One region of the Peribacillus sp. NPDC058002 genome, then DNA from elsewhere that is predicted to be linked to it. Evidence: riboswitches for the same ligand, from Rfam matches in the RefSeq annotation. Region 1 holds a riboswitch; the other holds the start of a gene.
What was found. A riboswitch is a leader RNA that binds a small molecule or an ion and turns the genes downstream of it on or off. The one in region 1 is predicted to bind S-adenosylmethionine.

Region 1 (4,512 bases):
CCGTCAATAATTTTACCGTTTGCAGGAAGTTATAGATGATGACAGGCTTGAATACATTCAATTCAAAATTACCTTGGCTTGCTGCAAAGCCAATTGTAGCATCGTTACCCACGATTTGAGTTGCAATCATGGTAAGCGCTTCACTTTGTGTTGGATTGACTTTACCTGGCATGATGGAGCTGCCTGGCTCGTTTTCCGGAATGGCTATTTCGCCGATTCCGCTTCTTGGACCACTTGCCAGCCATCTGACATCGTTCGCAATTTTCATTAAATCCGCTGCCAATGCTTTTAAAGCGCCGTGTGCGTAGACGATTTCGTTATGGCTTGTCAATGCATGGAACTTATTATCAGATGTGACAAAAGGATATCCAGTATCAGCTGCAATTTGTTTGGCGGAAAGTCCCGGGAATTCTTTTTTTGTATTGATTCCGGTTCCTACAGCCGTTCCTCCTAGTGCAAGGTTCAATAATTTTTGGCTGCTTTCCTCAATCATCGCTAGATTTTTGTCGAGCATCGCTTTCCAGCCGGAAATCTCTTGTCCCAATGTTAATGGTGTAGCATCTTGAAGATGTGTCCGGCCAATTTTCACGACATCCCAAAATTCTTTTTCTTTTGTATCGAATGTATCACGAAGAGCTTTAATGGCAGGAACCAATTTTTCAGCGACTTCCATAAAGGCAGCAATATGCATGGCTGTCGGGAAAGTATCATTGGAGCTCTGTGCCTTGTTAACATCATCATTCGGATGAAGGGTTTCCGATTCACCGTTTTCTTTTAACCATTCATTTCCTTTGTTAGCGACCACTTCATTCACGTTCATATTACTTTGCGTACCGCTTCCCGTTTGCCAAACTACAAGCGGGAAATGCTCATCTAGCGTTCCTTCGAGGATTTCGCCGCAAATCTTGACGATGGCATTCTTTTTAACTTCCGAAAGATCACCAAGATCATAGTTCACCTTTGCCGCAGCTTGTTTAACGTATGCAAATGCACGAACTAATTCAATCGGCATTTTTTCGTTACCGATTTTGAAATTGTTACGGCTTCTCTCGGTTTGTGCTCCCCAATATTTATCAGCAGGAACTTTCACTTCACCCATCGTATCTCGTTCGATTCTGTATTCCATGTGTTCTCCTCCTATGTTTGCACTATTCATTGAGACCAATTTGCATATGAAATGAATAATGTCGTATTATTCTTTCTCTCCATACATTGTACAAACTTTATTATTTTAAAGCAAAAATATCCGCTGACCTTTCACTTTTTCCGAAAATTGCATGACCCTTCGTGTTTATATGAAGATTCGGATATTCTTTTTTTTAGATACATAAAGTGTTGTCGCACTAGGCACCAATTAACCTGGACATGAACATCCAAGCATTATCCATCCCAAAATGTCCTTGACAGTATTTTGTATATATAGTAAATTCAAAAGAAATTGAATAATCTAAACTCTTATCGAGAGAGGTAGAGGGAATGGCCCGATGACACCTCAGCAACCTTCATTTGTTTCAAACCAATGAAAAGGTGCTAATTCCACAAGTTTGTGAACTTGGAAGATAAGAAGAATGACTCGTCCTTACTTAATCAAAGTCTTCTTCTTAAAGAAGACTTTTTTTTATTTTATATAACTCAAAGGAGCAGTGAAAACCATGTACAAAACTGAAACATATCTTGCTCAATTAGGAAACCGCAGCGAAACGGCGACAGGAACAGTCAATCCGCCAGTATACTTTTCAACAGCTTTTCGCCATGAAGGAATTGGCCAATCGACGGGATTCGACTACACAAGGACAGGTAATCCTACACGCCAATTATTGGAGCGTTCCATCGCCGATCTGGAAAAAGGCGACCAAGGTTATGCCTGCAGTTCAGGAATGGCCGCCATTTCCACTATCCTTGCCCTTTTTAAATCAGGTGATGCCTGGATTGTCAGCGAAGATCTTTATGGTGGTACATATCGTCTGTTAGAACAAGGTTTTAAAAAATGGGGATTGCAGTGTGACTATGTAAACACTTGTTGTTTGGAGGATATAGAAAAAGCCATCACTCCTCACACGAAAGCCATCTTCATCGAAACTCCCACTAACCCTCTTATGCAGCAAACGGACATTAGCGCTGTTGCCGCATTGGCCAAACAAAATAATTTACTATTGATCGTTGATAATACTTTTTACACGCCTCTTATTCAACAACCCATCCTGCTTGGAGCGGATATCGTGATTCACAGTGCAACCAAGTATCTCGGTGGTCATAATGATGTGCTCGCCGGACTGATCGTTGCTAGCGGCGCTGAATTATGTGATGCACTAGCCTTCCATCATAATGGTACCGGAGCTGTCTTGAGCCCCTTTGATTCTTGGCTATTGATGCGTGGAATGAAAACCTTGGCATTGCGGATGGAGCGTCATGAAAAGAATGCCAAAATACTTGTAGATTACTTGTCGGAACATGATTGTGTCACGGACGTATTGTATCCCGGCAAAGGCGGCATGATTTCATTCCGTATCATTGATGAATCGGCGGTCAACCCCTTTTTACAATCGCTCTCATTAATTTCCTTTGCAGAAAGCCTTGGAGGGGTTGAAAGCTTTATCACCTATCCTGCCACACAAACGCATGCCGATATACCGCTTGAAGTCAGAACGGCAAATGGAGTTTGTAATCGTCTGCTCCGCTTCTCCGTTGGCATCGAGGATAGCGATGATTTGATTCAGGACTTGCAGCAAGCATTCGCACATGTAAAAAGGGAGGCGCTACGATGACAGGTCATGATTTTAGCTTTGAAACGAAATTACTTCATAATCAGCATAAATTCGATCCGGCAACGGGCGGTGTGAGCGTCCCCATTCAGCATGCATCGACTTTCCATCAATCCGATATCGATCAATTTGGCAAATATGATTACAGCAGAAGCGGGAACCCGACTCGCGAAGCACTTGAAGACATCATTGCCGAACTTGAGGAAGGCACTCACGGCTTTGCTTTTTCTTCAGGTATGGCTGCCATTTCAACAGCCTTCCTGCTATTGTCTGCCGGGGATCATATCGTCATTTCCGAAGATGTGTACGGCGGAACATTCAGGATGGTCACAAGCGTATTGACTCGTTTCAATATTGAGCATACCTTCGTGGACATGACGGACCTTGAAAGCGTCAAAGCTGCCGTTCAGCCAAATACCAGGGCCATCTATATCGAAACGCCTTCAAATCCGTTACTTAAAGTGACCGATATTCAAGCCGTATGTGATATCGCCAAAAAAGCTGGTGCCTTAAGTTTTGTTGATAACACATTCTTGACCCCGGCATTGCAAAAACCGTTGAATCTGGGTGCTGATGTTGTCCTTCATAGCGCGACGAAGTTTTTATCCGGACATAGTGATGTGGTAGCTGGGCTTGCGGTAGTGAAAGATCCGGAATTGGCCGCAAGACTCGGTTCGCTCCAAAACTCCTTTGGAGCGGTCCTTGGTGTCCAGGATGCCTGGCTTGTAATGAGAGGTTTGAAAACCTTATCAGTTAGAATGGAACATTCACAAAAAGGGGCAGAAAAGATTGCAGCCTACTTAAAGGAACAGCCATTGGTGAAAAAAGTGTATTATCCCGGCCTTTCCGATCATCCACAGCACGCCATCCAGAAAGGCCAGTCACTTGGAGCGGGGGCGGTCCTATCATTTGAATTGGAAAGTGAGGAAGCCTTCCGTTCTTTCGTAAACACTGTCGAGCTCCCTGTTTTTGCCGTAAGCCTTGGAGCGGTCGAATCTATTTTATCTTACCCAGCCAAAATGTCCCATGCAGCCATGCCTGATGATGAAAGGGAAAAGCGAGGCATCACGAACAGCTTGCTCCGCCTCTCTGTCGGACTTGAAAATCCGGACGATTTAATAAAGGACTTCGATGCAGCCCTCTTTAATATTGCCAAAGGGGAAGCAGTTGCTGCAAAATGATTTCAGGATGGGTGCCTCATGATTATGGGCACCCTTTTCCTTAGCATCATTATTAACTCTTTTTCAAACCCAGTAATAAAAAAAGACCATCGATTTCCCGATGGCCTGACTCTCATTTCTTCATATTATATTTATCCAGGAAGCGATCCACCCGTCCGCCTTTTTCAGCAAACTTCTGCTTTCCGGTATAAAAAGGGTGCGTATCTGAACTGATTTCCACTTTTAATAATGGATACGTTTGGCCGTCTTCCCACTCGATCGTTTCATTTGACGTTTTCGTGGAGCCCGTCAAAAATTTATACCCACTGTTGGTATCCATGAATACCACTTGTCGATAATCTGGATGAATTTCTTGTTTCACTATAATCACCTCATCGTCTGTATAGGTATATCTTAAACGTAATGATTACTATTATCAACATTTTTGCTTGAGGGTGCCGATTACGACACCCTCATTATAGTTTGGTCTTGATTATCCATCCTTATTCTGGTTCAGCCAGCCATGCCTTTATGCGGACCAGCCTGCAGTTCATACATATTATAATACTTCCCTTTTAACTCCATTAATT
Region 2 (4,512 bases), on a different contig from region 1:
CGGGGTTTCATGCCTTCGAGGACCCTGGAAAGTTCTTTAATATGTTCTGGTGTCGTACCACAACATCCACCAATGATATTGATCCATCCCTTTTCGGCAAATTGCTTCATTTTCTCTGCCAGTGAAGTAGGTGACTCATGATAGTGCCCTTCTTCATCAGGGAGCCCGGCATTCGGATAACAGCTAATGGCGCTATTTGATATATCTGCAAGTGTCCTGATATGGTCTATCATGAATTCCGGCCCTGTTGCACAATTAAGGCCGACAGCAACGGGCTTCATATGTTCAACCGATAAATAAAAAGCTTCGATGGACTGGCCAGCAAGTGTAGTGCCCATCGGTTCGATTGTCCCTGATATGATGACAGGCACATCTTTTCCTGTTTTAGCGAATGCTGCTTTGATTCCGGAAAAGGCAGCCTTGACATTAAGCATATCCTGACAGGTTTCCACCAATAACAAGTCTACCCCGCCATCCAAGAGACCGAGTGCCTGTTCTGCATAGGAATCGGTTAAAATATCAAAAGTCGTTCCTCCCGTTACGGAAAGCGTTTTTGTAGTTGGACCCATCGAGCCAGCTACATACCTTGGCCATTCATCATTGGAGTACTTTTCACAAGCTTTAACGGCAAGCTCAGCTGAAATCTTATTTAGCTTGTAGGCGATAGTGCTTATTTGGTATTCCTCCAGTACGATGCTGGTCGCTCCGAAGGTATTTGTTTCAATGATGTCTGCACCCGCTGCTAAATATTTTTCATGAATGGATTGGATGATTTCCGGTTGCGTCAATGATAAATATTCATTGCAGCCCTCGAATTGTTCCCCTCCAAAATCCCCTGCCGTCAAATTCTCCGCTTGAAGCATGGTTCCCATCGCCCCGTCAAGAAGGAGTATTTTAGAATTTAACTGATCTTGAATCGCTTTTTTATTCATGTACTGCCACCTCTGATGTATGTTTACTATCGACTTTTCTAATATATTTCGTAAGTTCCGCCGTCATTTCATAGCGAAGGAACGGAGTGATTAAATATATGCCCTTGAATTTTTCCCTTGCCGCGTCCACTAGCTCTCGCGCGATATTCACTCCTTCAATCCTCGACTTTACAGGGTCATCCCCCGCTAACGCCATGGCTCTTCTAACATTATCAGGCAATTTGATGCCTGGGATTTCATTATGGATGAATTCGGCGTTCCTGGTGCTTGTCAAGGGCATGATACCGATGAAGATCGGGGTTTCTAAATGTTTTGTGGCTTCATATACTTCTTCGATCTGCTCCACAGAATAGATTGGCTGTGTCAAGAAGGATTGGGCACCGCAGGCAATCTTCTTTTCCATTCTCAGTACCGCTTTATCCAGATATTTCACATTGGGATTAAACGCTGCAGCAATTTTGAAATTTGCCCGTTGGCCCAAACTTTGACCCGAATAGGAAAGACCTTCATTAAATTGTTTGACCATACTTATTAGGTCAAAGGAAGATAAATCATAAACCGAAGTGGCGCCCGGGAAGTCCCCAATTTTTGAAGGGTCTCCGGTGATGATCAATATTTCGTTCAGACCCACCGTTTGCAGACCCATTAAATGTGACTGCAGTCCAATCAAATTTCGATCACGGCATGTTATATGCACCATTGGCTCTATATTCAATTGGTTCTTCAGTAAATTGGCCAGTGCATCATTCGATATCCTTGGTGAGGCAAGCGAATTATCGGCTAATGTAATGGAATCGACCCCTGCTTTTTTCAAAACCTCGGCACCAGTCATGAAGCTCTCTATACCTAACTTTTTCGGAGGATCAAGTTCAACTAGAATCGTCCTTTCTGTTTTGGCCTTTTCGAACAGGGGACGTTCCAATTCTCTATCATTCACTTCAATTATTTCTATTTCACGGGATTTCGTAAATTTCTCTTTCACAGGAGCCAAACTTCCAATCGCATTCTTTACAGCTTGAATATGCAGCGGAGTCGTTCCACAGCACCCTCCTATGATCGCGGCCCCCTGCTCACGAAGTTCTAGGGCACTTGAACCGAAGTATTCCGGCACAGCTTTATAGACGAGCCTTCCATCCACATAATCCGGGAGGCTGGCATTTGGGTATATGGCAATTGATGCTTGCTTTGGCAAACTCACTTCTTCCAAGGCCCGAATCATATGATGTGGACCGAGACGGCAATTCACCCCAACAACATCGGCACCCAGTTGCTCAAGTTTTTGAAAAGCTTCATTTAAATGGATTCCATTTTGAAGATTTCCCAGTTCATGCATCGAAACATTTGCTATGATCGGCAGTCCAGTTTCATATTTAACGATTTGCAGGACGGTTTCCAGTTCTTCCAGGTCATAAAATGTTTCCAAGAGAATCCCATCAGGGTTTTCCATCAAAAGACTGTATAGCTGTTCACGAAAACCCCGTTTTATCTCTTCCATGCTTAAATCCGATTTCCTGATGCTCCGCTGTGCCCCTATGGTACCGAAGACGTATGCCTTTCCTTTTGCCGCTTTTTTAGCAAGAATGACTCCCTGGCGATTGATTCTGCTTACTTCATCTTCAATTCCATACCGTTTCAATTTGTTGAAATTGGCTCCGTATGTATTCGATTGAAGGATATCTGCACCGGCTTCCAGATAGGCACGATGGATGGACTCTATTTGATCTGGGTTCGTACAGTTTAATTCCTCATAACATTGATCGATGCCATTTGAATACAATAAGGTCCCCATTGCCCCTTCCCCAACCAGTATTCTATCTTTCACGTCTTTACGAAAATCCATCATTACACCCTCTCTCAAAAACAATCCTGTTTTTGTCGTATTCTATGAGTATGAGAGAAAAGGAAAAAAAACCTTCTCAAAGAAGAAGGTTTTTTGAAACATTCTCCTCATCTATCAAGCTCTGCTTGCTGGATTTAGCACCTTTGCCTAAGCTGGTTGCTGAGGTTTCTTCGGGCCAGTCCCTCCACCTCTCTCGATAAGATCCATTTATATAATTTTCATAAGATTTCAAAATTTGATTATATTTAATTTACATTAATAATCTGTCAATTTCAATACCTGATCGACATTTTTTTCACTTTTGCAAAAATCATTCACCCTTTTGCAGCTTGAACCCTCTTCAAAATCCTTTGTTTCCAGTCTTCCGCTAACGAGTCTAGTGTAAGTAAAGCCTTTGCGCCTTCCAGCCCATCTCGTTTATGAAGGAGTACCTCTGCTGCATAATGAACTGAAATTTTTTCCTGCAAACGATCTATCAGCACAATATCGTTTTGTTTATTTATCGTTCCTTCTTGAAGTACTCTTGCAAAATAACCAGTGAAACTCGTTTTCAGCACGAGTTCCAAAAACTTAGGTTCTTGATTGAAATGGGAAATGGTCGAACAAGGTATCCTCCCCTGGTTAATTTGAACAATCACTTCGCCTATTTGATAAATATCGCCAATATATGTTGTTTCTTCCCTCATCCCCGCTACGGTTAAATTTTCACCGAATGCAGGGATTTCCAGTTTTTTAGAGAATTTTTCATTCCATATTGAATAATGCTCAAAGGGGTAAAAGCACAAAACGCGATCAGGACCTCCATGGAACTTTACATTACCAACCCCATCACCAATTATACCTGATTTAGTCACTGTCACATTATCCTGTTCTTGTTTATCCATTGCTGAATAGATTTCGATATTTGAAAAAATTTCTTGTTTCGGCTTCCCGGCATGAAGTGCTTTGATTTTTCCATTTTCCATTTTGCATCTTCCATTCATATTTAATTTATATCATCCTGTATGTATAAATTATACTAAAAGTCCATTTTATACTGTAGTTTTTTATAAGAATATGAAAATGCAAAAGCCTCATAGCCGTTAAATGGGGGAAATATCATTGATTTCCAGAAAAATTCATAGGTTAGTTTCAGTAATTTTGTTGCTATTTCAGAATTAAATATGGTAGAATATGAACACAATATATAGTCGAAAACTACAACCGTTCGCCTATATGTTGATTTTCACGATTGAATTCCTCATTGTCGCTCTTTAGGGAGCGAATTTTTTTGCCTTCATTTCCATCCACCATTTTCTTTTATTTCCATTCTGTTTCTTACATCGTGATCCACTTACATATTTGCACTTTCCTTACCTATGTAAATCTCCCCCCTATTAATTCACTTTCTTTACCATATAGAAAGCAAATTACCTTGCTAAAACAAGCAGAAAGCCGAGCGACATCATGTGTCTTCCGCTCAGCTTCCTGTTTAAGCTTGCTTCTTTTTTTTCGGTGCCACTTTCTTTCGGGTCGTCTTTTTCATTTCCGTTTCATCATGTTTCGTACGGTCAATGGATGCCTGTAATGCCTCCATTAAATCGGTTACATTGTTGGAAATTGGTTCTTTTGTTTTGGCTGGAATCGTCGTCTGTCCTGCTTTCTTTGATTCAATCAATTCAAGTAACGCGGTTCGATAGTCATCGGTGTATTTTGTCGGATCGAAAGTAGTCGTTAATTGATCTATCAATAATACGGCAG

Region 2: another riboswitch for S-adenosylmethionine. It lies ahead of ACFVSH_RS18515 (bifunctional homocysteine S-methyltransferase/methylenetetrahydrofolate reductase); the one in region 1 lies ahead of ACFVSH_RS15230 (methionine biosynthesis PLP-dependent protein).

The regions. Positions count from the first base shown of each region.
Region 1 is NZ_JBHVQU010000084.1:7,625-12,136, reverse strand. It holds gene fumC (class II fumarate hydratase) at 1-1,126, opposite strand, end outside; SAM riboswitch class I at 1,453-1,566, shown strand; gene ACFVSH_RS15230 (methionine biosynthesis PLP-dependent protein) at 1,653-2,765, shown strand; gene metC (cystathionine beta-lyase) at 2,762-3,943, shown strand; gene ACFVSH_RS15220 (type B 50S ribosomal protein L31) at 4,056-4,304, opposite strand; gene ACFVSH_RS15215 (ABC transporter ATP-binding protein) at 4,436-4,512, opposite strand, start outside.
Region 2 is NZ_JBHVQU010000131.1:3,360-7,871, reverse strand. It holds partial or broken gene metH (methionine synthase) at 1-932, opposite strand, end outside; gene ACFVSH_RS18515 (bifunctional homocysteine S-methyltransferase/methylenetetrahydrofolate reductase) at 925-2,772, opposite strand; SAM riboswitch class I at 2,877-2,975, opposite strand; gene ACFVSH_RS18510 (MOSC domain-containing protein) at 3,087-3,737, opposite strand; gene ku (non-homologous end joining protein Ku) at 4,244-4,512, opposite strand, start outside.